3 regions of the Streptomyces sp. NPDC058985 genome follow, and region 1 is predicted to be linked to each of the others. Evidence: riboswitches for the same ligand, from Rfam matches in the RefSeq annotation. Region 1 holds a riboswitch; each other region holds the start of a gene.
The links. Region 1 has a riboswitch for thiamine pyrophosphate ahead of thiO (glycine oxidase ThiO). Riboswitches for the same ligand answer to the same signal wherever they lie in the genome.
Positions count from the first base shown of each region.

Region 1 (9,919 bases):
GTAAGTAAGTACAGGCTTAGTCGATTTTGTTGATGTTTTTCCTGTTTGCCTGAATGTAAGTGGGGTGGGTCAAGGGCATCGGTCCGGGTCTGTCAGGATGGAGACATGGGTCAGCCGGTGGGAAACGAAATGGGGGAAGACGGTTCGGAAGGGGCGACCTCGTTCGAGCTCCCGCCGGGACAGCGCCTCCAGCGCGGCTGGCCGGTCACGCACTACGGACCGGTACCCAAGTTCCGCCCCGAGCGCTGGGAGTTCCGGGTCTTCGGCGCCACCGCCGACGGTGACAAGCGCGGCTGGACCCATGAGGAGTTCACCGCCCTGCCGTACTCCACGGTCGTCGCCGACCTGCACTGCGTCACGAAGTTCAGCATGCTCGGCGCCGAGTGGGGCGGGGTGCCCGCCGCCACGGTCCTGGAGCTCGCGCCGCCCGCCCCGGCCGTCACCCACGTGATGGTCTGGGCCGAGTACGGCTTCAGCTCCAACCTCCGGCTGGCCGACTTCGCCGACGGGCGTGCCCTCTTCGCCACCCACAAGGACGGCGAACTGCTCACCGCCGAGCACGGCTTTCCGCTGCGGCTGATCGTCCCCCACCTGTACGCCTGGAAGGGCCCCAAATGGGTCCGCGGCATCGAGTACATGACAGCCGACCGGCGCGGCTTCTGGGAGGAGCGCGGCTACCACAACATCGGCGACCCGTGGCGCGAGCAGCGCTACTCCTACCAGGAGGAACCCGGGGACGGCCCCGAGCTCTGAGCCCGCCGCCGGACGCGGATCAGCCGTCGCGCAGCTTCTTCAGCCGCTCCACGTCCGCCGCGTGCCCCTGCTTGCCGCCCGGCGTCTCGATGATCAGCGGCACGCCCTCGGTCGCGGGGTGGGTCATGAGCGCCCGGAACGGGTCCTCGCCGATGTGCCCGGCGCCGATGTTCTCGTGCCGGTCCTTGTGGGCGCCCGCCACGTCCTTGGAGTCGTTGGCGTGGATCAGCTTCAGCCGGCCCGCGCCGACCGTGTCGACCAGCAGGTCCAGGGTCTGGTGCATGCCGGACGGGCCGGTCAGGTCGTGCCCCGCCGCGAAGACGTGGCAGGTGTCCAGGCACACGCCCAGCTTGGGATGCGAGTCCAGCGCCTCGAAGTACGGGCCGAAGTCCCAGGTCCGCGAGCACAGAGAGGCGCCCTGCCCGGCGGTCGACTCCAGCAGGAGGAACGGGTCGTCGTCGTGGGTCAGCTCGTCGAGCAGCGGCAGCAGGTACTCCCGCACCTGCTTGAGCGCCACCGACCTGTCCCGTCCGCCGGTCGCGCTGCCGGTGTGCACGACCACGCCCAGCGCCCCGATGGCCCGCCCGCGCCGCAGCGAGTGCCGCATGGACTCCACCGACCGCTGGGCCGTCGCCTCGGTGTGCGAGCCGAAGTTGATCAGGTACGGGGCGTGCACGTACGCCGGGATCGACTCGGCCGCGCAGGTCTCCCGGAAGGCCTCGTCCTGCTTCGGGTTGCCGGCCGGCGTGGCCCAGCCGCGCGGGTTGGCGACGAAGACCTGCACGGTCTCCGCCTTCAGCTCACGGGCGTAGGACAGCCCCACGGAGTGCAGCCCGCCGGCCACCGGGACGTGGCCGCCGACCGGGTTGCGGGGGAGTGCGGGCGTCCCGCCCCTGCCCCCGGTCATCGGATGGTGATCGTGACGGTGGAGCCCTCGGCAGCCGTGTCCCCGGCGTCCACGGACTGCTTCTTCACCGTGTCGCCGAACAGCCCGAGCAGCCCCCGGTCCTCGTCCACCTGGAAGCCCGCGTCCGTCAGCTTCCGCTTGGCGTCGTCCACGCTGTCGCCGACCACGTCCGGGACCTCGATCTGCCGGGGGCCCTTGGACACCGTGAGCGTCACGGTGTCGCCCTCGGCGGCGCGGCTGCCCGGCTCCGGGGTCTGCCGGGCGACCTGGCCGCTGTCGTACTCGGAGTTCACCCGCGTCTCGTCGACCTTCACCTTGAGGCCGGCCTCCGTCAGCCGGCTCCGCGCGTCCTCCAGGCCGACGCCGGAGACGTCCGGGACGTCCACCGGGCTGCCCTTGCTGACCACGAGCGCGACCGCCGAGCCGCCGCGCACCGTGGTGCCCGAGGCGGGCTTGGTGGAGATCACGAAGCCCTTGGGCACCTCGTCGCTGAACGCGCGGGTCACCATGCCCGGCTCCAGCCCCTCGTCCTTCAGCAGGGTGCGGGCCCGGTCCAGCCGGTAGCCCTCCAGGTCCGGCAGCTTCACGGTGTCGGGGCCGTCGGAGACCGTGAAGGACACGGAGTCGTTCTTGCGGATCCGGGAGCCCACGCCGGGGTCGGTGCTGATGATCCGGCCGCGGTCCACGGTGTCGCTGTGCGCGTGCCGCACCGTGCCGACGTCCAGCCCGGTGTCCTCCAGCCGGTCGCGGGCCTCCGCCTCGGTCTTCGAGAGCAGCGGCGGCACCTTGGTGAACTGGCCGGAATTGATGTACCAGACGCCGGTGCCCAGGCCGAGCACCAGCAGCACGGCCAGCACGATCGTCAGCGGGCCGCGCCGCACCCCCGGCCGGCGGCGCCGGGGCGGGTCCGGCGGGGGAGACGCCAGCCGGCTGGTGTGCTGCACGCCGTCGTCTCCGGCGCCGTACGCGTCCTCGTCGACCGGCAGCGGCCGGGGCACGGTGAGCGAGCGCGGGATGACACTCGTGCGGTCCTCGGCGTTGTCGTGCTCCGTGCCGAGCGCCTGCGGCGGCACCGCGTCCAGCTGCTCGGCGGTCAGCGCCGCGCGCGCCTCACGGGCCCGCGCGAGCAGCGCGACGGCGTCGTACGGCCGGATCTCCGGGTTGCGCGCGGTGGCGGCGGCGACCAGCTCGTCCAGCTCGTACGCCATCCCCGGCACCGCGGAGGAGGGCGGCGGCACGTCCTCGTGGAGGTGCTTGTAGAGCACCACCGCGGCCGAGTCCCCCTCGTGCGGCTTGCCGCCGGTCAGCATCTCGTAGAGCACCACGCCGCACGCGTACACGTCGACCCTGGGGTCGGCGGCGCCGTGCTCGACCTGCTCGGGCGCCAGGTAGGAGACGGTGCCGAGGACGGCGCCGGTGGTGCTGGTGACGGTGTCCACCGAGCGGACCAGGCCGAAGTCGGCGACCTTGACCCGGCCGTCGTCCCCGATCAGCACGTTCTCCGGCTTCATGTCCCGGTGCACGAAACCCGCCCGGTGCGCGGCGCCGAGCGCGGCCAGCACCGGCTCCAGGATGTCGAGGGCGGCCCGCGGCCGGAGCGCACCGCGCTCGCGCAGCACGTCACGCACGGTGCAGCCCGGGATGTACTCCATGGCCAGGTAGACGTACGCCCCGTCGGCCCCCTGGTCGAAGACCTGGACGACATTGGGGTGGTCGAGGCGGGCCACCGACTTGGCCTCGCGGATGAACCGCTCGACGAAGCCGGCGTCGGTCGCGAGCGCCGGGTGCATCACCTTCAGCGCGAGCACGCGGTCCAGGCGGGTGTCCACGGCCCGGTAGACCGTGGCCATCCCGCCGACCGCGATCCGCGCCTCGACGCGGTACCGGCCGTCGAGCACCTGCCCGACGAGAGGGTCCTGAAGGGTCGTGTCCACGCAGGCGAGTGTACGAGCCACGACCGACACCCCGCGCTCGCCGCCCGCCACCGGGGCGGTACTGCAGCGCACCTGTGACGCACGTGACACGTACCGGGCGATCCCCCGCCCACGCACGGTGAGCCGCCGACGGCGAGTCACCCCCACGGGAGAGCCCAGCCTCTTGTCCGACTGGAAACGCGTGGTGCGCGGGTGGGAGAAGACCCTCGGAGCAACGCAGGCTCACTGAAAAGCGGGCCGCTCCGGATCAAGGTCGGCCAAGCCCTCCGCAGGAGACGACGCCTCGGCGAAGTGCCGCCGCGGGATCCGTCCCGCAAGCCGCGCCAACCGCCCGGCCTCGACCCCCGCACGCATCGCGGAAGCCATCAGCACCGGCTCCTGCGCCCGCGTGACCGCCGAGGCCAGCATCACACCCGCACACCCCAGCTCCATCGCCAGCGCCACGTCCGACGCCGTACCGGCCCCCGCGTCCAGGATCACCGGCACCCCCGCGCGCTCCACGATCAGCTCGAAGTTGTGCGGGTTGCGGATCCCGAGCCCCGACCCGATCGGCGAACCGAGCGGCATGATCGCCGCACACCCCACGTCCTCCAGCTTCTTCGCGAGAACGGGGTCGTCGTTCGTGTACGGCAGCACCGTGAACCCGTCGTCGACCAGGGTCTCCGCGGCCTCCAGCAGCTCGATCGGGTCCGGCAGCAGCGTGCGCTCGTCGGCGATGACCTCCAGCTTGACCAGGTCCGTGCCCAGCGCCTCGCGCGCGAGCCGGGCGGTGAGCACCGCCTCCCCGGCGGTGAAGCAGCCGGCCGTGTTGGGCAGCACGCGGATGCCGAGCTTCTCCAGCACCGACAGCACGGACCCGTGCACCGACGCGTTCACGCGCCGCATCGCGACCGTGGTCAGCTCCGTCCCGGAGGCCACCAGCACGCGCTCCAGCACGTCCAGGCTGGGCGCCCCGCCGGTACCCATGATCAGACGGGACGCGTACGACGTGCCGTCGAGGACAAAGGGGTCGTCGGCCATGGTTCAGCCTCCTTGCACAGCGGTGAGGACCTCGACGCGGTCGCCGTCGGCCAGGGCGGTGGCGGACCACCGCGCGCGCGGGACCACGGTCTCGTTCAGGGCGGCGGCCACTCCGGACGGCGCGGTGGTGAGCGTGCCCACCAGGGCGTCCAGGGCCGTACCGGGAGCCACCTCGCGCGGCTCGCCGTTGACGGAGATGTTCATGCGGACTGCTCCGAGAGTGCGGGGGCGGCGTCGAAGCGCCGGGGGGTGAAGGGGCGGGCCTCGTCCGGCAGCTCCCCGGTGGTCAGGGCGTGCGCCATGGCGTCGCCGGTGACGGGGGTGAGCAGGACGCCGTTGCGGTGGTGGCCGGTGGCCAGCAGCAGCCCGTCGAGGCCGGTCGGCCCGAGCAGCGGGGCGTTGTCGGGGGAGGTGGGGCGCAGGCCCGCGCGGGTCTCCGTCAGGGGCAGCTCGGTGATGCCGGGGACCAGCTCGTGGGCGTCGCGCAGCAGCTCGTACACGCCGCCCGCGGTCACCGTGGTGTCCCAGCCCAGCTCCTCGCTGGTGGCGCCGACGACCAGCTCGCCGCTCTCCCGGGGCACCAGGTAGACGTGGTTGCCGCGCACCACGGCGCGCACGGTGCGGTTCAGCAGTGGCCCGTGCGTCCGCGGCATGGTCAGCCGCAGCACCTGCCCCTTCACCGGCCGCACCGGCGGCAGCACGGCGTCCGGCACGCCCGCGAGGCGCCCGCTCAGGCTGCCCCCGGCCAGCACCACCTGCCCGGCCTCCAGCGCGGTTCCGTCGGCGGTGGCGACCCCCGTGGCCCGCTCCCCGCGTCCGACGGTGAGCCGGTCGGCCCACACCCGGTGGAAGACCACCCCCGCCCGCTCACAGGCGGCCACGAGCGCGTGGGTGAGGCGCCGGGGGTCGATCTGGTGGTCGCCGTCCACCCGCAGGCCCCCGCGCACGCCCGGCGCGAGCATCGGCTCCAGGCGCCGGCACTCACGCCCCGACAGCCACTCGGACTCCAGGCCGGAGCGCTGCTGAAGCGCGTGTACTTCGCGCAGGTGGGACCGGTCGTCGGCGTCCAGCGCGACGGCGAGGGTGCCGCAGCGGCGGTACCCCAGGTCGTGGCCGGTGACATCGGTCAGCTCGGCGGCGAACTCCGGGTAGCGGCGGGCCGAGGAGAGATTCAGCGAGAGCAGCGTCTGCTCGCCGTGGTGCAGCTCCGTGACGGCGGCCAGCATCCCGGCCGCCACCTGCGCCGCCCCGCCGCCGGGCTCGGGGTCGACGACGGCCGTGGCGAGCCCGCGCTGGGCTGCCCGCCAGGCGGTGACCAGACCGATGACGCCACCGCCCACCACGAGGACGTCGGGCGTACGGGACACGGTGGGTGACGACGTGGTGTGCGACGACACGGTGTGTGACGAGCTGTGTGGCGAGCTGTGTGATGAGGACGGCATGGGCGTCCAGCCCCTCCCTTCGCCGGCATGACCCGGATCAGGTTCGTACGGTCGGAGGCCGCCAGCCTCCCTCTCAGCCCGGTGCGTCCGGGCTCCCGCGAGTGCTTTACGTTGGCCAGCCTAGCCCGCAGCGCCTCGCACTCGTAAGGGAGCCTCCGCCCGTGCCCCGTTCGCTCGATGGTCTCGTCCTCGCCCCCGTCACCGACCAGGCGCCCGGCCAGGTGGGCACCCGCACCCGGTTCACGTACCACGAGCGGGACGACGCCGTCTGGGCCGACTACGCGGGCGGCGACGTCGTCCGCGGCCACCTGGTGGGTACCCGCGCGGGGGACCGGCTCGACTTCCGGTACGTGCAGCTCAGGACCGACGGCAGCACGGCGTCGGGGCACTGCGTGTCGACCGTGCTGGAACTGCCGGACGGCCGGGTGCGCCTGGAGGAGAGCTGGGAGTGGGAGTCGCGCCCCGGCCGCGGCACGAGCGTTGTGGAGCAGGTCACGGTGCACGAGCGCTGACTGACAAATTGTCAGGTGGCTAAGGTGATCAGGTGAGCGAGCAGACGCGGGAGCGGGGACCGGAACCGGCGGCGGACGACGCGCGCCGCGTGGTCGTGGTGGGCGCCGGCATGGCGGGCGTGCAGACCGCCGTCGCCCTGCGGGAACAGGGCTTCACCGGCACCCTGACACTGATCGGCGCCGAGCCCCACCAGCCCTACGACCGGCCTCCGCTGTCCAAGGCCGTCCTGCTCGGCACGGCCGAGGGCTCCGCCTTCGACGTCGACTTCGAGGCACTCGGCATTACCCTGCGGCTCGGCTGCGAGGCCCTGGGTGTCCGCCCCGGCGAGCACCTCCTCGACACCTCCGAGGGCCCCGTGCCGTACGACGCCCTCGTCCTCGCGACCGGCGCCGAACCGGTCCGGCTCCCCGGCACCGACGGCGTGCCGGGCGTGCACCTGCTGCGCACCCTGGACGACGCCGAACGGCTGCGCCCCGTGCTCGCCGGCCGCCACGGCATCGTCGTCGGCGCCGGCTGGATCGGCGCCGAGTTCGCCACCGCCGCGCGCGAGGCCGGCTGCGCGGTGACCGTGGTGGAGGCCGCCGGCCGGCCGCTCGCCGACGCGCTGCCCGCCGAGGTGGCCGCGCCGATGACCGCCTGGTACGCCGAAGCGGGCGCCGCACTGCGCACGCACGCGCGCGTGGAGCGGGTCGAGCCCGGCGAGTCGGGGGAGCCCCTCCGGGTCGTCCTCGACGACGGCACCCGGCTGCCCGCCGACGCGGTCGTCGTCGGCATCGGCGCCCGCCCCTCCACCGCGTGGCTCGCCGGCTCCGGGATCGCCCTCGGCGGGCACGGCGAGGTCCTGGCCGACGACCTCCTGCGCACCTCGGCGCCGGACGTGCACGCGGTTGGCGACTGCGCCTCCTTCCCCTCCGCCCGCTACGGCGAGCGGCTGCTGGTGCACCACTGGGACAACGCCCTCCAGGGCCCGCGCACCGTCGCCGCCGACATCGTCGGCGCCCCCGCGGGCGAGACCCCGGCGGCGTACGACCCGGTGCCGTACTTCTGGTCCGAGCAGTTCGGCCGCTTCGTCCAGTACGCCGGACACCACACGGCCGCCGACACCGTCCTGTGGCGCGGGGACCGCACGGGCCCGGCCTGGACGGTCTGCTGGCTGCGCGAGAACCGGCTGGTGGCCCTGCTCGCGGTGGGCCGCCCCCGCGACCTGGCGCAGGGAAAGCGGCTGATCCAGGCGGGCACGACGATGGACCCGGTGCTGCTGGCCGACCCGGCGAGGCCGCTCAAGGGGGCCACGGCGTAGCACCGGTCCGGACGGGTCCGGCTTCCTCCTGTCAGTGCCAGATGGCAGGCTGGAGACGTGACCGAGATTGACGCAAAGACCGATGCTCTCGTGCCTGCCTGGCTCACCGTTCCCGACATCGCCGAGATGCTCGGCGTCGAGGTGACCCGCGTACGCCAGCTGATCAAGGAAGGCCAGCTCATCGCCGTACGCCGGGGTGAGAACCGCGCGCTGCACATTCCGGCGGCCTTCATCGACGAGGACAAGGTCGTCAAGGGCCTGGCCGGGACCCTGACGCTGCTGCGGGACGACGGCTTCACGCCGGAGGAGATGCTGGAGTGGCTCTTCACCCCCGACCCCACCCTGCCGGGCACCCCGGCCCAGGCGCTGAGTGAGAATCGCGGCACGGAGGTGAAGCGCCGCGCCCAGGCGCTCGCCGTCTGACCCGACCCACCGCCCGGCGTACGGGCCGCGCGGCCGTCACGGTCCGCGGTCCGTACGCCGCAGGGCCGTGCGGTCCGCGCCGCCCACGCCAACCACCGACCCGGGGGGACACCCGCATGCCCGACACCGCTCCGACCACCGCCCGCGCCCGCCTCGCCGACGCCCGGCTCTACCTGTGCACGGACGCCCGCCGGAGCCAGGGCGACCTGCCCGAGTTCCTGGACGCCGTACTGGCCGGCGGCGTCGACATCGTGCAGCTGCGCGACAAGGGCATGGAGGCCGCCGAGGAGCTGGAGCACCTGGCGGTCCTGGCCGACGCCTGCGCCCGGCACGGCAAGCTCCTCGCGGTCAACGACCGCGCGGACGTCGCGCACGCCGCCCGCGCCGACGTGCTGCACCTCGGCCAGGGCGACCTCCCGGTGCCCGCCGCCCGCGCGATCCTCGGCGACGACGTCCTCATCGGGCGCTCCACGCACGCCGGGTCCGAGGCCTCCGCGGCGGCCGTCCAGGACGGCGTGGACTACTTCTGCACCGGCCCGTGCTGGCCCACCCCCACCAAGCCCGGCCGCCATGCCCCCGGCCTCGACCTGGTCCGCCACACCGCGTCGCTGGGCACCGACCGCCCCTGGTTCGCCATCGGCGGCATCGACCTCGGCAACCTCGACGAGGTGCTGGAGGCGGGCGCCCGGCGGGTCGTCGTCGTCCGCGCGATCACCGCCGCCGAGGATCCGGGCGCGGCCGCGGCCGAGTTCGCGAAGCGCCTGCGGCAGCCGTAGGCGGATGCCGGGGGCATGTGTCCAAGGGGTGGACAACAAATAGACAATGCGGACAAATATCCCGCATCCGGTTGGGTGGCCGCCGCCCCCTGGCTAACCTGCCCGTATGGCCCTCGGAACCGCAAGCACGAGGACTGACCGCGCCCGCACGGTGCGTGACATCCTCGCCACCGGCAAGACGACGTACTCCTTCGAGTTCTCGGCGCCGAAGACGCCCAAGGGCGAGAAGAACCTGTGGAGCGCGCTGCGCCGCGTGGAGGCGGTGGCCCCGGACTTCGTCTCCGTGACCTACGGCGCCGGCGGTTCCACCCGCGCGGGTACGGTCCGGGAGACCCAGCAGATCGTCGCCGACACCACGCTGACCCCCGTGGCCCACCTCACCGCCGTCGACCACTCCGTGGCCGAGCTGCGCAACATCATCGGCCAGTACGCCGACGCCGGGATCCGCAACATGCTGGCCGTGCGCGGCGACCCGCCCGGCGATCCGACGGCCGACTGGATCGCGCACCCGAAGGGTCTGACCTACGCGGCCGAACTGGTCCGGCTCATCAAGGAGTCGGGCGACTTCTGCGTCGGCGTCGCGGCCTTCCCGGAGATGCATCCGCGCTCCGCCGACTGGGACGCGGACGTCAGGCACTTCGTGGACAAGTGCCGGGCCGGCGCCGACTACGCGATCACGCAGATGTTCTTCCAGGCCGAGTCCTACCTGAGGCTGCGCGACCGGGTCGCCGCGGCAGGATGCGAGACCCCGGTCATCCCCGAGGTCATGCCGGTGACCAGTGTGAAGATGCTGGAGAGGTTGCCGAAGCTCAGCAACGCCTCGTTCCCGCCGGAGCTGAAAGAGCGGATCC
Region 1 is NZ_JBHYJX010000033.1:53,658-63,576, forward strand. It holds gene ACFW01_RS25845 (sulfite oxidase-like oxidoreductase) at 106-753, shown strand; gene ACFW01_RS25850 (deoxyribonuclease IV) at 773-1,660, opposite strand; gene pknB (Stk1 family PASTA domain-containing Ser/Thr kinase) at 1,657-3,594, opposite strand; gene ACFW01_RS25860 (thiazole synthase) at 3,817-4,614, opposite strand; gene thiS (sulfur carrier protein ThiS) at 4,618-4,818, opposite strand; gene thiO (glycine oxidase ThiO) at 4,815-6,056, opposite strand; TPP riboswitch at 6,054-6,165, opposite strand; gene ACFW01_RS25875 (hypothetical protein) at 6,218-6,568, shown strand; gene ACFW01_RS25880 (NAD(P)/FAD-dependent oxidoreductase) at 6,658-7,869, shown strand; gene ACFW01_RS25885 (Rv2175c family DNA-binding protein) at 7,927-8,292, shown strand; gene thiE (thiamine phosphate synthase) at 8,409-9,068, shown strand; gene metF (methylenetetrahydrofolate reductase [NAD(P)H]) at 9,175-9,919, shown strand, end outside.

Region 2 (9,919 bases), on a different contig from region 1:
TCGAACTCCACTCCGACCGCGTCCCCGACCTCCGGTGCCGCCCGCAGCGCGCACGCCGCCTCCAGGGGCGGCGCGTCCTCCGGCTGGAGGCGCACGGCGACATGGGTGCCCCGGAAGGTGCGGGCCGCGACCGTGCACGGCAGGCCCGCGTCGGCGGCGACGATCCGGACCCCGGCCGGCCGCACGAGCACCGTCCGCGTCCCCTGCAGGGCGTCCTCGGGGACCGGGACCTTGCCCCACGGCGTGTCCGCGACCTGCCCGGCGACGGTCGCCTCCACCACGTTGTCGAAGCCGAGGAAACGGGCCACGAAGGCGTCGGCCGGCCGCTGCCACACCTCGAGCGGCGTCCCCGACTGCGCGATCCGCCCGTCCCGCATCACCACGACCCGGTCGGCGAGCGCGAACGCCTCGCCCTGGTCGTGCGTCACGGCGAGCACCGTGGTGCCCAACCGGCCGAACAGCTCCCGAAGTTCGACCACGAGGCGCTCCCGCAGCGAGCGGTCGAGCTGACCGAGCGGCTCGTCCAGCATCAGCAGCCGGGGCCGGGGCGCGAGCGCCCGGGCGAGGGCCACCCGCTGCTGCTCGCCGCCGGAGAGCGCGGCGACGGACCGGCGTCCGGCGCCCGGCAGTCCGACCAGCTCCAGCAACTCCGCCACCCGGTCCCGCTGTTCGGTGCGGGACGCGCCCCGCATCCGGGGCCCGAAGGCGATGTTTCCGGCCACGTCCCGCTGCGGGAACAGCTGGTGGTCCTGGAACATCAGCCCCAGCTCGCGCCGGTGCGCGGGCACCCCGGCCTGGTCCCGCCCGTCGAGCGTCACCCGCCCGGCGTCCAGCGGCTGGAGCCCGGCCACCGCGCGCAGCAGCGTCGACTTGCCGCTGCCGCTGGGCCCGAGCACGCACACCACCTCGTGCTCGGCGACCTCCAGGCCGACGGCGTCCAGCACGGCCCGCCCGCCGAAGCGGACGGTCGCTTCCTCGACGTTCAGCAGCATCCCTGGATCACCCGCACAACCAGTCGCATCTCTAGAACTCCCCGCTCCGGTCGGTGCGCAGCCGCTCCAGCACCACCAGCGCCACCGCGCACACCAGCATCAGAATCGTCGAAAGGGCCATGGCCTGGCCGTAGTTCATGTCCCCGGGCCTGCCCAGCAGCCGCGCCACGGCGACCGGCAGCGTCGGGTTGTCGGGCCGCGCGATGAACACGGTCGCGCCGAACTCCCCGAGGGACACGGCGAAGGCGAACCCGGCCGCGACCAGCAGCGCCCGCCGCACCATCGGCAGGTCCACTTCCCGCCACACCCGCCAGGGCGAGGCTCCGAGCACCGCCGCCGCCTCCCGCAGCCGTCCGTCCACCGCCCGCAGCACGGGCAGCATGGTCCGTACGACGAAGGGGACACCGACCAGCGCCTGGGCGAGCGGCACCAGGATCCAGGAGGAGCGCAGGTCCAGCGGCGGTTCGTCCAGCGCGATCAGGAACCCGAAACCGACGGTCACGGCGGACACCCCGAGCGGCAGCATCAGCAGCGCGTCGAAGCCCCGCACGAAGCGGCCCGCGTCCCGCCGGGTGAGCGCGGCGGCGGCGAGACCGCCGATCACCACGGCGATGGCGGTGGCGGCGACGGCGTACTGGAGGGAGTTGCCGATGGCCTCGATCGGCGGGACCAGGAAGGCGCCGCCGTCGGCACTGGTCAGCGCCCGATAGTAGCCGAAGCCGGGTGCGCCGAGCGACCGCTGGACCAGCACGGCGAGCGGCAGCACCAGCAGCAGCGCGACGGTGGCCAGGACGCCCGCCAGCAGCGCCCACTGGCCCGTGCCCCGGGGCCTGCGCGCGGTCGTGGCGGCGTCCACCAGCCGCAGGGCGCTCTCCCGCCGCCGTACCGTCCGGGCGTGCACGGCGAGGACCGCGGCGACCGCCACGAACTGGATCAGCGTCAGCACGGCCGCCGTGGACAGGTCGAAGACCTGGGACGTCTGCCGGTAGATCTCCACCTCCAGGGTGGAGAAGGCGGGCCCGCCGAGGATCTGCACGACGCCGAAGGAGGTGAAGGTGAACAGGAACACCATCAGCGCGGCGGCCGCCACCGCGGGAGCGAGCGCGGGCAGCGTGACCTGCCGCCAGGCCCGCGGGCGGGAGGCACCGAGCATCCGCGCGCCCTCCTCCTGCCGCGGGTCGAGCTGCGCCCACAGGCCGCCCACGGTGCGCACCACGACGGCGTAGTTGAAGAAGACGTGCGCGAGCAGGATGGCCCACACGGTCGTGTCCAGCCGTACGCCCCACAGCTCGTCGAGCAGCCCGCCGCGCCCCACCAGCGCCAGGAACGCCGTCCCCACGACGACCGTCGGCAGCACGAACGGCACGGTTACCACCGCCCGCAGCACCTGCTTGCCTGGAAAGTCGAAGCGGGCGAAGACATAGGCGCCGGGCAGTGCGATCAGCAGGGTGAGCGCGGTGGACGCCAGCGCCTGCCAGGTCGTGAACCACAGCACGTGCCGCACGTCGGACTGGGCGAGCACGTCGCCGATCCGGCCGAACTGCCAGGCGCCGTCGACCTCCAGGCCGCGCGCGACGATCGCGGCGACGGGGTAGGCGAAGAACACCGCGAAGAACGCGACGGGCACGACCATCAGGGCGAGCCGCGCCGCGCTCCCGCGCGGGTTCCGAGCCCTGGGGGCTCCCTTGCCTACTTCAGTACGAGCGAGGTCCACGACTTGACCCACTGGTCGCGATTGCCGGCGATCTTCGCCGGGTCCATGGTCTGCGGGTCCTCGGCCTGCGGCCCGTACTTCGCGAACGCCTCGGGGATCCGCGCGCCCTCCCGCACCGGGTACACGAACATGTTCAGCGGCAGGTCCTCCTGGAACTGCTTGCCGATGAGGAAGTCGAGGAGTGCCTTGCCTCCCTCGGGGTTCTTGGCGTTGCTCAGCAGGCCCGCGTACTCGACCTGGCGAAAGCAGGTGCCGTCGGCGACGCCCGTGGGCGCGGTGGACGGCTGCGGTTCGGCGTAGATCACCTCGGCGGGCGGGGAGGAGGCGTAGGAGACGACGAGCGGGCGGTCGCCCTTGGCCTTCTTGCCCCCGGCCGAGCCGGAGAACTGCTCGTTGTAGGCCTGCTCCCAGCTGTCGACGACCTTGACGCCGTTGGCCTTGAGCTTCTTCCAGTAGCCCTCCCAGCCGTCGTCCCCGTACTTGGCGGCGGTACCGAGCAGGAAGCCCAGGCCGGGCGAGGAACTGCCCGCGTTCTCGGTGACGAGCAGGTCCTTGTACTCCGGCTTGACCAGGTCGTCGAAGGAGTCCGGCGGGGTCAGCTTGTTCTTGCTGAAGTACGCCTTGTCGTAGTTGACGCAGACGTCACCGGTGTCGACGGGCGTGACCCGGTGCTTGTCCTGGTCGGCCCGGTACTCGGGCAGGACCAGGTCGGAGCCCTTTGCCTCGTACGGCTGGAACAGCCCGTTGTCGAGGGCGCGGGAGAGCAGGGTGTTGTCGACGCCGAAGAAGACGTCGCCCTGCGGGTTGTCCTTGGTGAGGACGGCCTTGTTGACGGCCTGCCCGGCGTCGCCGTCCTCCAGGACCCTGACCTTGTAGCCGGAGCTCTTCTCGAAGGCGGCGACGACCTCCTTCGAAGAGGCCCACGAGTCATGGCTGACCAGGGTCACGGTCTTGGAGTCGCCGGACCCCTGCCCTTCGTCGGACGACGACCCGCAGGCGGCCAGGCCGCCGGCCATGCCGAGGCCGACGGCCAGGACGGTGACCTTCTTGGTGATGCTCACTGATTCCTCCTGGGTGACCAGGAGAAGACGCGGCCCCGCCCGCGACCCCTGGCGAGGGTCCCGGGCAGGGCGCAACAGCTCGAGTGGTGACCGATCTCCCTACCCAGAATGACCTGGGCCAGGTTCGGAGGGTCTGCGGCCGGTGCCGCACTCTCAGCGCTGTGGCGCTCCCCTGTCGGAATATGAAGATGTGGTTACTGTGGCGTTGTACTGACGCCGGTCAGGTTACCGCTCGCTCGCGGCGAGCTGACCACACGCCCCGTCGATCTCCTGGCCACGGGTGTCCCGGATCGTCACCGGCACACCGTGCGCCGCGATCGCCTCCACGAACGCCTTCTCGTCCTCGGGCCGCGACGCGGTCCACTTCGAGCCGGGCGTGGGGTTGAGCGGGATGAGGTTGACGTGCACCGGGCGGCCCTTGAGCAGCCGCCCGAGGCGGTCGCCCCGCCACGCCTGGTCGTTGATGTCCCGGATCAGCGCGTACTCGATGGAGAGCCGGCGCCCTGACTTCGCGGCGTACTCGAACCCGGCGTCCAGCACCTCACGCACCTTCCAGCGCGTGTTGACGGGGACGAGGGTGTCGCGCAGCTCGTCGTCGGGGGCGTGCAGCGAGATGGCGAGGCGGCACTTGAAGCCCTCGCCGGTGAAGCGGTTGATCGCCGGGACGAGACCGACGGTGGAGACGGTGATGCCGCGCTGGGAGAGCCCCAGCCCGTCCGGCTCCGGGTCGGTGAGCCGGCGGATGGAGCCGACGACCCGGTTGTAGTTGGCCAGGGGCTCACCCATGCCCATGAACACGATGTTGCTGAGCCGGGCCGGGCCTCCGGGGACCTCTCCGTCCCTGAGCGCCCGCATGCCGTCCACGATCTGGTGCACGATCTCGGCCGTCGACAGGTTCCGGTCCAGGCCGGCCTGCCCCGTGGCACAGAATGGGCAGTTCATGCCGCAGCCCGCCTGGGAGCTGATGCACATGGTCACCCGGTCCGGGTAGCGCATGAGCACCGACTCGACGAGCGTCCCGTCGAACAGCTTCCAGAGCGTCTTGCGGGTGGTGCCCTGGTCGGTCGACAGATGCCGGACGACCGTCATCAGCTCGGGCAGCAGCGCCTCCCGGAGCCCCTCCCGCGAACCGGCGGGGATGTCGGTCCACTGCTCGGGGTCGTGCGCGTACCGCGCGAAGTAGTGCTGCGAGAGCTGCTTGGCACGAAAGGCCTTCTCGCCGGCAGCGACGACGGCCTCTTTACGCTCGGCGGGCGTGAGATCGGCAAGGTGCCGCGGCGGCTTCTTGGCTCCGCGGGGGGCGACGAATGTGAGTTCTCCGGGCTTAGGCATGGCTGTACCAGTGTCGCAGACATATGAGAAGAGACCCGCCGCCCTGTGGACAACGGGTCTCTCGTCGAAGAACGTGCAGGTGGGGGCGGTCGCGAGGCCGGCCCTGCGGGCTCACGCCGGCCGGATCAGCCCGACCCCACGAAGATCACCAGCAGGAGCCACACCACCGGCGCCGTCGGCAGGAGGGAGTCCAGGCGGTCCATGATGCCGCCGTGGCCCGGCAGGAGGGTGCCCATGTCCTTGATACCGAGGTCGCGCTTGATCATGGACTCACCGAGGTCGCCCAGCGTGGCGCTGACGGCGACCGCGAGGCCGAGCAGCAGGCCCTGCCACCAGACGCCGTCCTCGATCATGAACTGCATGCACACCGCGCCCGCCGCCATCGCGAAGGCCACCGCTCCCAGCAGCCCCTCGCGGGTCTTGCCGGGGCTGATGCGCGGGGCGAGCTTGGTCCTGCCGAAGCGCCAGCCGACGGCATAGGCGCCGGTGTCGCTGACGACCGTGAGCAACAGGAAGGTCAGCACGCGCTGCGCGCCGTCGTCGGCCATCAGCATCATCGTGACGAACGTGGCCAGGAAGGGCACGTAGAAGGCCGCGAACAGACCCGCCGTGACGTCCTTGAGGTAGCCCTCCGGCGGCTCGGTCATCCGCCACACGAGCACGGCCAGCGCCGTGAGCGCCATGGCGACCCACGCGCCCTCGGCACCTCGCGCGTACCCGGCGACCACCATCGCCGCGCCGCCGATCGCCAGCGGCACGAGCGGCGCCCTGATGCCCTTGCGCTCCTCCAGCCGCTTGGTCAGCTCCCACAGGCCCACGACGACCGCGACCGCGACCACGCCGACGAAGACCGCCTTGACGACGAACAGCGACGCGACGATGACGGCGCCGAGTCCGACGCCGACCCCTATCGCCGCGCCCAGGTCGCGCCCCGCGGTCTTCTTCGGCGGCGGCTGGGACTGCGCCGGCTGCGGGGCGTCGGGCATGGGCTCCGGATTCTGCGGCACCGCCGCATACGGCTGCACCGGCGGGTTCTGGAACAGGGGACCGCTCGCCCGAGCGGCCCCCCGGTCGTCGTCCTGGTCACCGCCGTGTTCGGGTACGTCGGGCACGATGGGCATGGGGCGAGTCTGCTGCGCGTACTGCGCATCGTATGCGGAACCCGCCGGGGCAGCGCCCTGGACAGGTCCCCCGTCGGACGGCCCCCAGTACCCGGCTTGTGGCGGCGCTCCCCAGGAAGAGTCGTTCATCAGACCTCGAGCAGCTCCGCTTCCTTGTGCTTCAGGAGCTCGTCCACCTGGGCGACGTACTTCGAGGTGGTCTGCTCGAGCTCGCTCTCCGCACGACGGCCCTCGTCCTCGCCGACCTCGCCGTCCTTGATCAGCTTGTCGATGGCGTCCTTGGCCTTGCGGCGCACGGAGCGGATGGACACCTTGGCGTCCTCGCCCTTGGCCTTGGCGACCTTGATGTAGTCGCGGCGGCGCTCCTCGGTCAGCTCGGGGAACACCACTCGGATGATGTTGCCGTCGTTGCTCGGGTTGACGCCCAGGTCGGAGTCGCGGATCGCCTGTTCGATGTTGCGCAGGGCGCTCTTGTCGAAGGGCGTCACCACGGCCATGCGCGGCTCGGGCACGGAGAACGAGGCCAGCTGGTTGATCGGCGTCAGCGCGCCGTAGTAGTCGGCCACGATCTTGTTGAACATCGCCGGGTGCGCACGGCCGGTGCGGATCGCGGCGAAGTCCTCCTTGGCGACCACGACGGCCTTCTCCATCTTCTCCTCGGCCTCGAGGAGGGTCTCTTCGATCACCACTTGCTCCTGCGTGTCTTGAGTAGGCCCGGCTGCGGTCCCCTGGCGGGGCGGCGGCCGGCTGCGTCGCGTTCTTCCTGCACGGTTCCCGACCGGCGGGACATTGTCCATCCCCCGGCCCGGCCCCGTCCCGTCCGTCCCCCGGACAGGTGGCGTCCGCGGACAGGGGGGTGTTCTCCGGTCAGTCCCGGGTGCCCTGGTCACCCACGAGCGTGCCGATCTTCTCACCCTTGACGGCGCGGGCGATATTGCCCTCCTTCAACAGCTCGAAGACCACGATCGGGAGGCTGTTGTCGCGGCAGAGCGTGACGGCGGTGGCGTCGGCGACCTTGAGATCGCGGGTGATGACCTCGCCGTAGCCGAGCGCGTCGAACTTCACGGCGTCCGGGTTGGTCTTGGGGTCGGAGTCGTAGACCCCGTCCACGCCGTTCTTGCCCATGAGCAGCGCCTCGGCGTCGATCTCCAGGGCGCGCTGGGCGGCGGTGGTGTCGGTGGAGAAGTAGGGCATGCCCATTCCGGCGCCGAAGATGACCACGCGGCCCTTCTCCAGGTGGCGCACTGCGCGCAGCGGGATGTACGGCTCGGCGACCTGGCCCATGGTGATGGCGGTCTGCACGCGGCAGTCGACGCCCTCCTTCTCCAGGAAGTCCTGGAGGGCCAGGCAGTTCATCACGGTGCCGAGCATGCCCATGTAGTCGGAGCGGGCGCGGTCCATGCCGCGCACCTGGAGTTCGGCCCCGCGGAAGAAGTTGCCGCCGCCGATGACGACGGCGATCTCGGCGCCGTCGCGTACGACGGCCGCGATCTCGCGGGCGATGGCGTGCACCACGTCGGGGTCGACGCCCAGGCCGCCACCGCCGGAGAAGGCCTCTCCGGACAGCTTCAGCATGAAGCGGCCGCGTACTTTGCCGTCGTCGCTCTTCTCGGCCTTGGTGGTCATGGAGATCTCGCCTCTTTTACGTGGGTCACACACACGAAGAAGGCCACTGCCGGTGGGGGCGTGTTTCGCATCCCATACGCGGCAATGGCCTCCTCGTCAGATCTGCTGTCGTCCGCCGCCACGCGCGCGTGCGCCACGGCCTGCGCGAACGGCGCCGACGACTGCTGTCGACCCTACCGGGGTCGAGCGTCCGTCGCGGTACGGACTCAGATGCCGACCTTGATGCGCGAGAAGCGCTTCAGGGTGACACCGGCCTCTTCCAGCACCTTCTGGACGGACTTCTTGTTGTCCAGGGCGTAGGGCTGGCCCAGCAGGGTCGCGTCCTTGAAGAAGCCGTTGAGGCGACCCTCGACGATCTTCGGCAGGGCGGCCTCCGGCTTGCCCTCGGCGCGGGTGGTCTCCTCGGCGACGCGGCGCTCGGACTCGACGACCTCGGCCGGGACGTCCTCCTTGGAGAGGTACTTCGGCGCGAAGGCGGCGATGTGCTGGGCGATGCCCTTGGCGATGTCCGCGTTCGGCTTGTCCAGCTCGACGAGGACACCGATCTGCGGGGGCAGGTCGGGCATCGTGCGGTGCATGTACGCGGTCACGAAGCCGCCGGAGAACTGCGCGAAGCGGTCCAGGACGATCTTCTCGCCGAGGTTGGCGTTGGCCTCGTCCACGTACGCCTGGACGGTCTTGCCGGCCTCGATCTCGGAGGCGAGCAGGGCCTCCAGGTCCGCCGGGGCGGCCTTGGCGACGTGCTCGGCGATGGCCTTGGCGACGTTCTGGAACTTGTCACCCTTGGCGACGAAGTCCGTCTCGCACTTCAGCTCGACCAGGACACCGGAGGTGTTGTCGTCGGCGATGATCGAGACGACGGCACCGTTCTCGGCGGAGCGGCCCTCGCGCTTGGCGACGCCCTTCTGGCCCTTGATACGGAGCGCCTCGACGGCCTTCTCGACGTTGCCCTCGGCCTCGTCCAGCGCCTTCTTGCAGTCCATCATGCCGGCGCCGGTGAGCTCACGAAGCTTCTTGACGTCGGCGGCGGTGTAGTTCGCCATGATTCAGGAATCTCTCTCGAAGTCCGAAGATCTACGGGCCGGACGGCGGGGGCTTCGTGGGCCCCCGCCGTCCAGAACCCGAAGGTGGTGAGGGGTCAGGCCTGCTCGGCGTCCGCGGCCGGGGCCTCGGCGGGCTTGTCGGCGTCGGCGGCGGCCACCTCGGTGGCGGCCTCCTCGACGGCCTCGGAGACCTTGGCGTCGGGGGCGGGCGCCTCGGCGGCGGCCTCGACGGCCTCGTCCTTCTTCTCGCCCTCGAGCAGGTCGCGCTCCCACTCGGCGAGCGGCTCGCCGGCGGCCTTCTCACCCTTGGCACCACCGGCGGCACCGGAGCGGGCGATGAGGCCCTCGGCGACGGCGTCGGCGATCACGCGGGTGAGCAGGGTGACGGAGCGGATCGCGTCGTCGTTGCCCGGGATCTTGTAGTCGACCTCGTCGGGGTCGCAGTTGGTGTCGAGGATGGCCACGACCGGGATGTTGAGCTTCCGGGCCTCGCCGACCGCGATGTGCTCCTTCTTGGTGTCCACGATCCAGACGGCGCTGGGCACCTTGGACATCTCGCGGATACCGCCGAGGGTCTTCTCCAGCTTGGCCTTCTCGCGGGAGAGGACCAGCAGCTCCTTCTTGGTGAGGCCGGAGGCGGCCACGTCCTCGAAGTCGATCTGCTCGAGCTCCTTCAGGCGCTGCAGGCGCTTGTAGACGGTCGAGAAGTTGGTGAGCATGCCGCCCAGCCAGCGCTGGTTGACGTAGGGCATGCCGACGCGGGTGGCCTGCTCGGCGATGGCCTCCTGCGCCTGCTTCTTCGTGCCGACGAACATGACCGTGCCGCCGTGGGCGACGGTCTCCTTGACGAACTCGTAGGCGCGGTCGATGTACGACAGCGACTGGAGCAGGTCGATGATGTAGATGCCGTTGCGCTCGGTGAAGATGAAGCGCTTCATCTTCGGGTTCCAGCGACGGGTCTGGTGACCGAAGTGGACGCCGCTTTCCAGCAGCTCCCGCATCGTGACGACGGCCATGGCCGTTCTCCTTG
Region 2 is NZ_JBHYJX010000006.1:141,799-151,717, reverse strand. It holds gene ACFW01_RS07585 (ABC transporter ATP-binding protein) at 1-992, opposite strand, end outside; gene ACFW01_RS07580 (ABC transporter permease) at 1,024-2,706, opposite strand; gene ACFW01_RS07575 (thiamine ABC transporter substrate binding subunit) at 2,682-3,767, opposite strand; TPP riboswitch at 3,846-3,951, opposite strand; gene rlmN (23S rRNA (adenine(2503)-C(2))-methyltransferase RlmN) at 3,993-5,099, opposite strand; gene ACFW01_RS07565 (phosphatidate cytidylyltransferase) at 5,225-6,349, opposite strand; gene frr (ribosome recycling factor) at 6,349-6,906, opposite strand; gene pyrH (UMP kinase) at 7,088-7,846, opposite strand; gene tsf (translation elongation factor Ts) at 8,053-8,889, opposite strand; gene rpsB (30S ribosomal protein S2) at 8,985-9,905, opposite strand.
Region 2: it holds a riboswitch for thiamine pyrophosphate, as region 1 does, so the genes downstream of both, ACFW01_RS07575 (thiamine ABC transporter substrate binding subunit) here and thiO (glycine oxidase ThiO) in region 1, are expected to answer to the same signal.

Region 3 (9,919 bases), on a different contig from region 1:
GGAGCTGCGCTACGCGACCTGTGATCCCTATGCCGTGCGGTTGACCTTCCATCTCCCCGGGGACGCCCCGGTGACCTGGGCCTTCGGCCGGGAGCTACTGGTCGACGGGGTGGGCCGGCCGTGCGGTGACGGGGACGTGCGCATCGCACCGGTCGAGCCGGAGCCGCTGGCCGAGGTGCTGATCCGCCTCCAGGTCGGCGCCGACCAGGCACTGTTCCGTTCCTCGGCGGCTCCCCTGGTGGCGTTCCTCGACCGCACCGACAAACTGGTGCCCCTGGGTCAGGAGGGCGCGCTCGCGGACTTCGACACCCACCTCGACGAGGCGCTGGACCGCATCCTGGCGGAGGAACAGAGCGCGGGCTGAACCGTTACGGCAGGCGCGGAGCGGGCGTAACGCTTCGCCCCGGGCGCGTCAGCGCTTGCGGCGACGGCCGCGTCCGCCGCGTACGGGGGCCGCGTCCCCGCCCGGCCCCGCCCCAGCGGACTGTGCGGCCGTCCGGTCGGCCGAGACGACGAGCGCGGCGAGGGCCGTGGTGACCGGCACGGACGCCACCAGACCGATCGAGCCGACCAGCGTGCGCACGATCTCCTCCGCGACCAACTCACTGTTGGCGACCGTCCCCACCCCGCTCTGCGCGATCGAGAACAGCAGGAGCAGGGGCAGCGCGGCGCCCGCGTAGGCGAGCACGAGCGTGTTGACGACCGAGGCGATGTGGTCGCGGCCGATGCGGATGCCCGCGCGGTACAGCCCGCGCCAGCCCATCGTCGGGTTGGCCTCGTGCAGCTCCCAGACCGCCGACGTCTGGGTGACCGTCACGTCGTCGAGGACACCGAGCGAACCGATGATCACGCCGGCGAGCAGCAGACCGCTCATGTCGATCGCCGGATACAGGCCGTGGATGAGGCCGGTGTTGTCGTCCGTGTTGCCGGTCAGCGCCGCCCAGTCGATGAACAGCGACCCGAGGATGCCGATCAGCAACAGGGAGATCAGTGTGCCGAGCACCGCCACGGACGTGCGTGCGGAGAGGCCATGACACAGATACAGCGCGATCAGCATGATGGCGCTGGACCCGATCACCGCGACGAGCAGCGGGTTCGAACCCTGGAGGATCGCGGGGAGGATGAAGAAGTTCAACAGCAGGAAGCTGATGGCCAGGGAGATCAGCGCCATCAGGCCCCGCAGCCTTCCGACGACCACCACGGCCAACGCGAAGATGCCGGCGAGCAGGGTGAGGGGGAGCCTGCGGTTGATGTCGGTCACCGAGTACTGCAGGTCCCGCGGTGCGGAGGGCTCGTAGGCGACCACGACCTCCTGGCCCTCGTGCAGCTGCCGCGACTGGTCCGGCTGCACGATTTCCTCGAACGTGCGGCCCTTGTCCTTGCCGCTGTCCACGCGGATCGTCGCCCGCTTGCACTCGCCGTTCGCCTGCTGCACCGCGGAGGAGCCCTCGGCGGTGGAGGTGTCGCCGGTGGGGGTGGAGCCCGAGGCGTTGACGGACTGGCAGCTCAGTTCCACCACCTTGGTCACGGTGGCCTGCTGCGTCTGCCGGTCGAAGCCGACGCCGGTGCGCTCGTGCGGCGGCGCGCCGCCCGGCCACAGGACAGCGAGCCCGATCAGGACCGCCGCGGCGAACGGGATCAGGATCGCGGCGATGACCTTCCGCAGATGCCGGGAGACGGGCGCCGCGGGGCCATGACTGTGCGAGTGCCCGTGGCCTCCTCCCGCCCCGCTCCCGTGGCCGCTGCCCGCTCCGGGCCCGTGGCCTCCTCCCGCTCCGGGCCCGTGGCCGCCGCCACCGGGGCCGTGTCCAGGGTCGCCGGCTCCACGGTCGGCGCCCCTGTCGGCGTGCGGTCCGCGGCGGGGATCGTGCGGCGGAACGGGGGGATGCTGCGGTGTGGTCACCGACCGATCATCGCAAGAACAAGGGGGGCCCTCTGTTCACCGCGCCCGAATGGGCGTTAGCGTGGAGGCACCTTTGTACACGCGGGAGCTCGGAGCACCGGGCTGAGAGGGCGCTGACCTCCGTCCCAGCGATGTTTCACGGGAAACATGACCGAAGTCGAGTGATGTATCCCACGAAGCGTCGGCGGACGGAATCCGCTGCGTCGACCGCCGAACCTGTTACCGGGTAATGCCGGCGTAGGGAGTAGGTCTCATGACCATCAAGGACGCACGCACGCCTGCCTCCACGCAGAACTCCTCCCAGGAGGAGACCGCGGAGGCCGGGAAGTCCATCGGCTGGCACAAGGCGTACGTCGAGGGCTCGCGCCCCGACCTGCGGGTGCCGGTCCGTCAGGTGCACCTCACCAACGGGCAGTCGGTCACGCTGTACGACACCTCCGGTCCGTACACCGATCCGCTCGTCGACACCGACGTCCGCAGGGGACTGGCGCCGCTTCGGGAGAACTGGATCATCGCCCGCGGCGACACCGAGGAGTACGCGGGCCGTCCCGTCCGTCCCGAGGACGACGGCATCAAGCACACCTCGCCGCGCGGCGGGCTGCGCAACCTCGACGCCGTCTTCCCCGGACGGCCGCGGCAGCCCCGCCGGGGCCGGGGCGGCACCGCGGTGACGCAGCTCGCGTATGCCCGCCGGGGCGAGATCACGCCCGAGATGGAGTACGTGGCCGTCCGGGAGAACGTCTCGCCGGAGGTCGTCCGTGAGGAGATCGCGGCGGGCCGTGCCGTACTGCCGGCCAACGTCAACCACCCCGAGATCGAGCCGATGATCATCGGCAAGCGGTTCCTGGTGAAGGTCAACGCCAACATCGGCAACTCGGCGGTGACCTCCTCCATCGAGGAGGAGGTCGACAAGATGACCTGGGCGACCCGGTGGGGCGCCGACACGGTCATGGACCTCTCCACCGGCCGCAACATCCACACCACCCGCGAGTGGGTCCTGCGCAACTCCCCCGTCCCCATCGGGACCGTGCCGCTCTACCAGGCCCTGGAGAAGGTCGACGGCCGGGCCGAGGAGCTGACCTGGGAGGTCTACAAGGACACCGTGATCGAACAGGCCGAGCAGGGCGTGGACTACATGACGGTCCACGCGGGCGTGCGCCTGGCGTACGTGCCGCTGACCGCGAACCGCAAGACCGGCATCGTCTCGCGCGGCGGCTCGATCATGGCGGCCTGGTGCCTGGCGCACCACCGGGAGTCGTTCCTGTACGAGAACTTCGAGGAACTCTGCGAGATCCTCGCCGCGTACGACGTCACGTACTCCCTCGGCGACGGCCTGCGGCCGGGCTCCATCGCGGACGCCAACGACGAGGCGCAGTTCGCAGAGTTGCGCACGCTCGGGGAACTCAACCGGACCGCCAAGCGTTTGAACGTTCAGACCATGATCGAGGGCCCGGGACACGTCCCGATGCACAAGATCAAGGAGAACATCGACCTTCAGCAGGAGATCTGCGATGAAGCTCCGTTCTATACGCTCGGCCCGCTGACCACGGACGTCGCGCCGGCGTACGACCACATCACCTCCGGCATCGGTGCCGCGATGATCGCCTGGTGGGGCACGGCAATGCTCTGCTACGTCACGCCCAAGGAGCACCTGGGCCTGCCCAACCGTGACGACGTCAAGACCGGCGTCATCACCTACAAGATCGCCGCCCATGCCGCCGACCTCGCCAAGGGTCACCCAGGTGCGCAGGAGTGGGACGACGCGCTGTCCGACGCCCGATTCGAGTTCCGGTGGGAGGACCAGTTCAACCTGGCCCTCGACCCGGACACGGCACGGGAGTTCCACGACGAGACCCTGCCGGCCGAGCCCGCCAAGACGGCCCACTTCTGCTCGATGTGCGGGCCGAAGTTCTGCTCGATGAAGATCAGCCAAAGCATCACAGAGCAGTTCGGGGGCACGGCGGCTGCGGGGGCGACGGCTGAAGAGGTCGCGGAGGGGATGCTCCAGAAGTCGAAGGAGTTCGCGGAGCGCGGGAACCGGGTGTACCTGCCGATGGCGGACTGAGTAAGCGGGTGGCGGGGCGGCGCTGCCTTGAACGGCGCTCCCCAGCCCCCTGCACAGCTCCAGAGCGCTTGCGAAGGAGAGCCGGACGCGCTCTGTGCTGAAGGGCCCCTTTGGTGTGTGGTCGCACCGCTCGTACGGTCGTGGGCGTGATGAACATCGTTGGCGAGCGGCGCAGGCTCGGAGTACCCGGGCCTGAAGCGAGGCTGCGGTTCGAGACAGAGCTTCAGGAACTGGGGTCGGCACCGCGGCGCAGGTTGCTGGTGCTCGACGGGAATCCCGCGTTTGAGCTCTCCCCGTGGTGTGGGACGTGTCAGTTCCTGTTTCAGCGGCTTGAGGGCGCCGGCCAGACGCTGTCATTGGAAGGCATGCAAGATCTCCTCGCCGGACAGGTCTCCGATCTGGACGACGGCATCCTGGCTGCGTTCGGCTCCCTGCTGCCGGAAGGGAATTACCTGCCACTGTTGCTTCGTGTCGAGCCACGGTTGGTGACTCCAGGGCAGGACGGTGACTACTTCAGCAATGAGCAAGTGGCCACCTGGGGGCCCAACCAGTTCTGGGGTCTTCCGGAGCACCCTCGCACGCCGTATTACCGCACGTTCGAGACGGTGATCGACGGCACCGCACATCTCTATGAGTTCGCCGTACCGATGGTTCCTCCACTCTGGAACGACCGGGAGCGGGTCGCGGAGTACGTCGAGTGGATGGGGCAGGGGGTGGTGCCGACAGCAGTCGCGGTGTCGACGTTGGATCTCTGTCAGCCTGCGTTGAGCCTCCCGTCGACGGACGAGTACGAGCACTGGGGGCTGACGCATTTTCTGCTCGACGGCCACCACAAGCTGGAGGCGGCAGCCTCGGCCGGACGTTCCGTGCAGCTCCTGTCGCTCCTGGCCTTGGACGAGAGTCTGTCCGGCCCCGATGACCACCGCAGGTTGGGAGCCCTGCGCTCACAGCGCAGCCTGAGCCGTGGGGCTCGGCCGCCACGCTGACCAGCGTCAGTCTTCTGGTTCCACTGCTCGCGCCGACAACCGTGGGACGCGTGTGGGCACCGATTCGCGGACCGATGAAGATCAGCCGAAGCATCTCAGAGCAGTTCGGTGGTGACGTGGAGGCGACCCTGGAGGAGATCAAGGCCGGGAGGCCGGCGAAGGCGAAGGAGTTCGCAGCGTCCGGCAACCGGGACGACCTGCCATTGGACGACTGAGCACGGCACACAGAAGCCACGGACGGGGCTCGCGCCGCGGGGAGCCGCGGGCCCCGCCGCTGCGTGGGCCCGCCGCTGTCTGGGGCCGGCTCGCGGTGCTCAGGCCGGTTCGGTGTGACGTGCCACCCCGAACGGGTTGTCGATCACGTAGCGCCAGTATCCGTCCGCGCCACGGCGAGCCACATCCGTTGCGGTGCCCTCGATGTGGACGTGCTCGCCGTGCGCCGCGCTTCCGGTGATGACGAAGTCGACGATCAGCAGCGCCAGCTCGCCGACGACGTACGTATGACGTGGCGTCACCGTGATCGGAACGCGCAGCCGGAGGAACTCTCCATTGGCGTGGAGCCTGCCCGCCCCGGTGACCAGGTGGCCGGGCTCCGGTATGAAGCCCGCGGTGGGCTCGTAGAGCTGGTCGAGCGCTTCCGGGTCGAAGGTGTTGAACGCACGAGCGAAGGCGTACGGATGCTCGGCCGCGCTGCGTGCCAACTGCACACTGGTGGAATGCGTCATGGGGCGAGCGAACAGCAGGCCGGCATAGGTCACCAAACGGAAACCCACGTCACCTGGGACGAGGAGTTGGTGCCCGGCCCGCGGGGCCGCACCGATCGGCCTGAGGCCGACTGCCCTGTTGAGGTAGCCCTCGCGGCGGTGTCCGGTCGCTGGACCACGCTGCTCCTGCGTGAACTGATGGGTGGTCCTCGCGGCTTCATGGAGCTGCGGACGCTGCTTCCCGAGCTGTCGGCGAAAGTGCTCAGCGACCGGCTCCGTGCATTGCGGGAGAGCGGCCTGGTGACGGCGGATCGCCGACGCGGCTTCCCGGCCCGCACGCGATACGTCCTGACGGAGGCGGGCAGGTCGCTGCGGTCACTCCTGGTCGAGCTGTACGCCACAGGCGAGGAATTGCAGCGCTTGTCCGAGCGTCGAGGCGAGAGCCCGCGATCACCTGGGGAAGGTGCTCATCCATGAAGATCTCGCACGACATCCGGCGCGAGCACGGAGGGAGCCAGGCCGAGATCGAGGAAGGCATGGTCCAGAAGTCGAAGGAGTTCGCGGCCGCCGGCAATCGCGTGTATCTGCCGATCGCGGACTGACGTCCCCGCGTGCCGTGCCGTGCCGTGCGGTGGGGACGGGCAGACCGTAGGTCCGTCCTCTCCCCGCCGAGGGGTCCGTCTCGGCAGACTGGGGGCATGACATCCACCTCCCTGAGCAAGGGCGCCAACCTCGCCGTCGACTCCCCCGCGGTGCGGATCGAACTCGCCTGGGCCGCGGGGCCCGGGGTTCCCGAGATCGACGCTTCCGCGCTGCTGCTCACCTCGGCCGGACGGGTGCGGGACGACGGCGACTTCGTCTTCTACAACCAGCCCCGGCACGCGTCCGGCGCGGTGGGGCACCTGGGCAAGCGGGGCGGACCCGGCGGGCCCGCGGGTGTCACCACCGACTCGGTCGAGGTGGACCTGGTCTCGGTGGAGCCGGCCGTCGAACGCATCGTGCTGTGCGCCTCGGCGGACGGCGGGACGTTCGGCCGGGTGCCGGGGCTGTCGATGCGGTTGCTGGACGCCGCTTCCGGGACCGAGCTGGCCCGGTTCGACATGACCGCCGGGACGGAGACCGCCCTGGTCGGCGGCGAGCTGTACCGGCGGCAGGGGAAGTGGAAGTTCCGCGCGGTCGGGCAGGGGTACGCCGCCGGACTCGCGGGGCTCGCCACCGACTTCGGCATCACCGTGGACGACGACACTCCCCCGACGCCGACGCCGACGCCGACGCCGACGCCGACGCCGACGCCGACGCCGACGCCGACGCCGACGCCACCCCCTCAGCCCTTGTCCCCACCGGCGACCGCATCCGCCGGGCGGACCCGGCTGACCAAGGGCGAGGAGGAGCTGCCCGTGGACATGCGCAAGCGGCTGTCCCTCCGCAAGGAGCAGGTCGCCGTCAGCCTGCGCAAACACGGTGCGGACGGCGTCACCGCGCGCGTCATCCTCGTACTGGACGCCTCCGGTTCCATGTCGTTCCTCTACTCCAAGGGCGTCGTGGCGGACGTCGTGGAGCGGATGGCCGCCGTCGCCGCGCAGTTGGACGACGACGGCGAGATGCAGGCATGGACCTTCGCCTCGAACCCGGCGCGCCTGCCCGACCTGCGCCTGGGCGAGCTGCCCGAGTGGCTGCGGCTGCACGTACGCGTGGGGGAGATCAGCCTCTTCCGCCGCGGCCGGAAGAAGGGCCTGGACCCCCGGCAGGCCGACATGCGGGCGGTCGGGATCCAGAACGAGGAGCAGAAGGTGATTGCCCAGGTCCGTGCCTTCGTCCGGGAGAATCCGGCACCGGTTCCGACCCTGGTCCTGTTCTTCTCCGACGGCGGTGTCTACCGCGACGCCGAGATCGAGCGGGAGCTGCGGGAGGCGGTGGAGGAGCCGGTCTTCTGGCAGTTCGTGGGGCTCGGCCGGGCCAAGTACGGCGTGCTGGAGCGTTTCGACACCCTGACGGGCCGCCGCGTCGACAACGTCGGCTTCTTCGCCGTGGACGACATCGCCACCGTGCCGGACCCGGAGCTCTACGACCGCCTGCTGTCCGAGTTTCCGTCCTGGATCACAGCCGCCGGCCGGGCGGGCATCCTCTGACGCGCCGCCCGCCCGGACCGGTGGCTACTCGGACCGGTGTTCCGGACCCCCGAAGTCCGGGCTGCTGTAGTCCGGGCTGGAGTAGCTCGGACGGTGACCGGTCTCGGGGCCGCCGTCGGGACTGGTGAACCCGGGTCGGCCGTATCCGAGGTGCGGCATGCGGCTGCTCGGGGCCTTGGGTCCCGTGCGGTGCAGTGCCGCCGTGCCCGGGTTACCGAGCGCCTCCTGCAGGAAGGGCAGGATGCCGCGTTCCAGCAGGGCGTCGTGCCAGGCGTCCCTGGCCCGGGCCACTTCCTCGTCGAGTACGCCGTAGGAGCCGGACTCGGCGGACGGCCGGTTGCGCAGCGCGGTGATCAGCAGCCCCACCGCGGCGACGAGGATCGCCACCGCGGTCACGGCGCCGAACATCCAGCCCGTGGTGAGCATGGTCTGCGCGAAGGCCTGCCCCGGATCCAGCATCTTCAGGATGTAGCCGACGAGCAGGAAGATCGCCGCTGCGGTGCCGGCCAGGACGGGTGCCAGGACGGCGACGACGGCGACGGCCCCCGCACCGGTCGCCTCGGCCACCTCCCCCACGGTGGCGGCGAGTCCCACCGCGTCCCTGCCCTGCTCCTCGGAGCCGGACTCGCGCGTGGCGGGCGACGTGGTGGGCGACGTGGCGGACGGCGCGGGGTGGCGCAGTTCCTCGCGGGCCTTCACGTAGTGCTGGTACTCGGTGGTGGCCGCCGCCGTGATGAGGGCGGTCGCGTTGAGTGCCATGGTGCGCAGCTGTTCGGAGTTGAGCCGCTGGCCGACAGCGGCCAGTTCCGGGCGGTGTGGTGCGGAGCGCAGCGCCTCGTCGAGGATCCGCTCGTACTCTTGGCGGTCCTCGTTGGACAGGTGCTGCGGAACGCTGTTCATGTGCATCCCCCGATGCTCCGTAGGGCTTGGGGCTCGCATGCCAACGAGCCGTCGGGCAGAAACGGAGGGGAGCCTGCTACGGATAAGCCGATGGTAGAGCGGTGACGGTGGAGGGTGACAGGGGGTTTCCAGAAATTGGGTGCCGTCCCGTACGGGTCCCGCCGTCGAAACGCTCGTCCGTCGAACGGTCAGACGTCCAGCGGAAGTTGCTGGACCAGCAGCTTTCCGGCCATGGTCACGCCGCCGTCCATCGCGATGGCCAGCCCGTCCGCGTAGACGTGGGGTCCCTCGACCGCCGTACGGGTGTCGTCCTCGCCGTCCTCGGAGCCGACCTCGCCCAGCAGGTAGGGGATGGGGCTGTGTCCGTGAACGATCCGGGTGCCGCCGTACGTATCCAGCAGTGAGCGCACGGCCTCGGCGCCGCCCTCGTCGCGGAAGGAGAAGCGCTTGGTGAACTTGCGGAACAGGTCCCAGACCTCTTCCGCGTCGTTACGGGTGAGGGTCTCGCGGACGGTGTCGTTGACCTCTTCGATGGAGCGGCCGTAGTCGAGGTAGGTGGTGGTGTCGGAGTGGACCAGGAGGTGGTCGTCGACCTCCTCGAGGGCGTCGAGGCGGGACATCCACTGCAGGTGGTGGTCCTGGAGGCGGTCCATGTCGGTCTTCTGGCCGCCGTTCAGCAGCCAGGCCGCCTGGAAGGTGGCGGTGCCGGCGCCGGAGTTGACCGGCGTGTCGCCGAACCGCTTGGCGCCGAGCAGCAGCAGCTCGTGGTTGCCCATCAGAGCCTTGCAGTAGCCGCCGGCCGCGGCGGCCTCGGCGGACAGCCGCATCACCAGGTCGATGACGCCGATGCCGTCCGGGCCGCGGTCGGTGAAGTCGCCGAGGAACCACAGGCGTGAGGTGCCCGCGCACCACTGGCCGTCGGCGTCGACGAGGCCCTTCTCGCGCAGCGCGGCGAGCAGTTCGTCGAGGTAGCCGTGCACGTCGCCCACGACGAAGAGCGGACCCTGGCCGGTGACGGGCTGCCCCACCTGGATCGGCTCGGGGTCGACGGGCACCTGAACCGTGTCACCCCGGCGGATGACGGGCAGATCCCGCTGCGTGGGCGTGTACCCCTCCGGGTAGGGCTCCTCGGCCCCCTCCTCGGAGGGCGGCGCGGGCTCGCCCGCCGGTGTGCCGGGGCCGGCATACGGAGCGGTCTCGTGGACGTAAGCGGGCACCCGGAAGTCGCGCAC
Region 3 is NZ_JBHYJX010000057.1:8,865-18,783, forward strand. It holds gene ACFW01_RS33790 (SsgA family sporulation/cell division regulator) at 1-364, shown strand, start outside; gene ACFW01_RS33795 (YibE/F family protein) at 413-1,903, opposite strand; TPP riboswitch at 1,975-2,164, shown strand; gene thiC (phosphomethylpyrimidine synthase ThiC) at 2,157-3,968, shown strand; gene ACFW01_RS33805 (hypothetical protein) at 4,118-4,954, shown strand; partial or broken gene ACFW01_RS33810 (hypothetical protein) at 5,029-5,169, shown strand; gene ACFW01_RS33815 (YybH family protein) at 5,269-5,679, opposite strand; gene ACFW01_RS33820 (winged helix-turn-helix transcriptional regulator) at 5,671-6,135, shown strand; partial or broken gene ACFW01_RS33825 (thiamine biosynthesis protein ThiC) at 6,129-6,260, shown strand; gene ACFW01_RS33830 (VWA domain-containing protein) at 6,357-7,787, shown strand; gene ACFW01_RS33835 (hypothetical protein) at 7,812-8,693, opposite strand; gene ACFW01_RS33840 (metallophosphoesterase) at 8,876-9,919, opposite strand, start outside.
Region 3: it holds a riboswitch for thiamine pyrophosphate, as region 1 does, so the genes downstream of both, thiC (phosphomethylpyrimidine synthase ThiC) here and thiO (glycine oxidase ThiO) in region 1, are expected to answer to the same signal.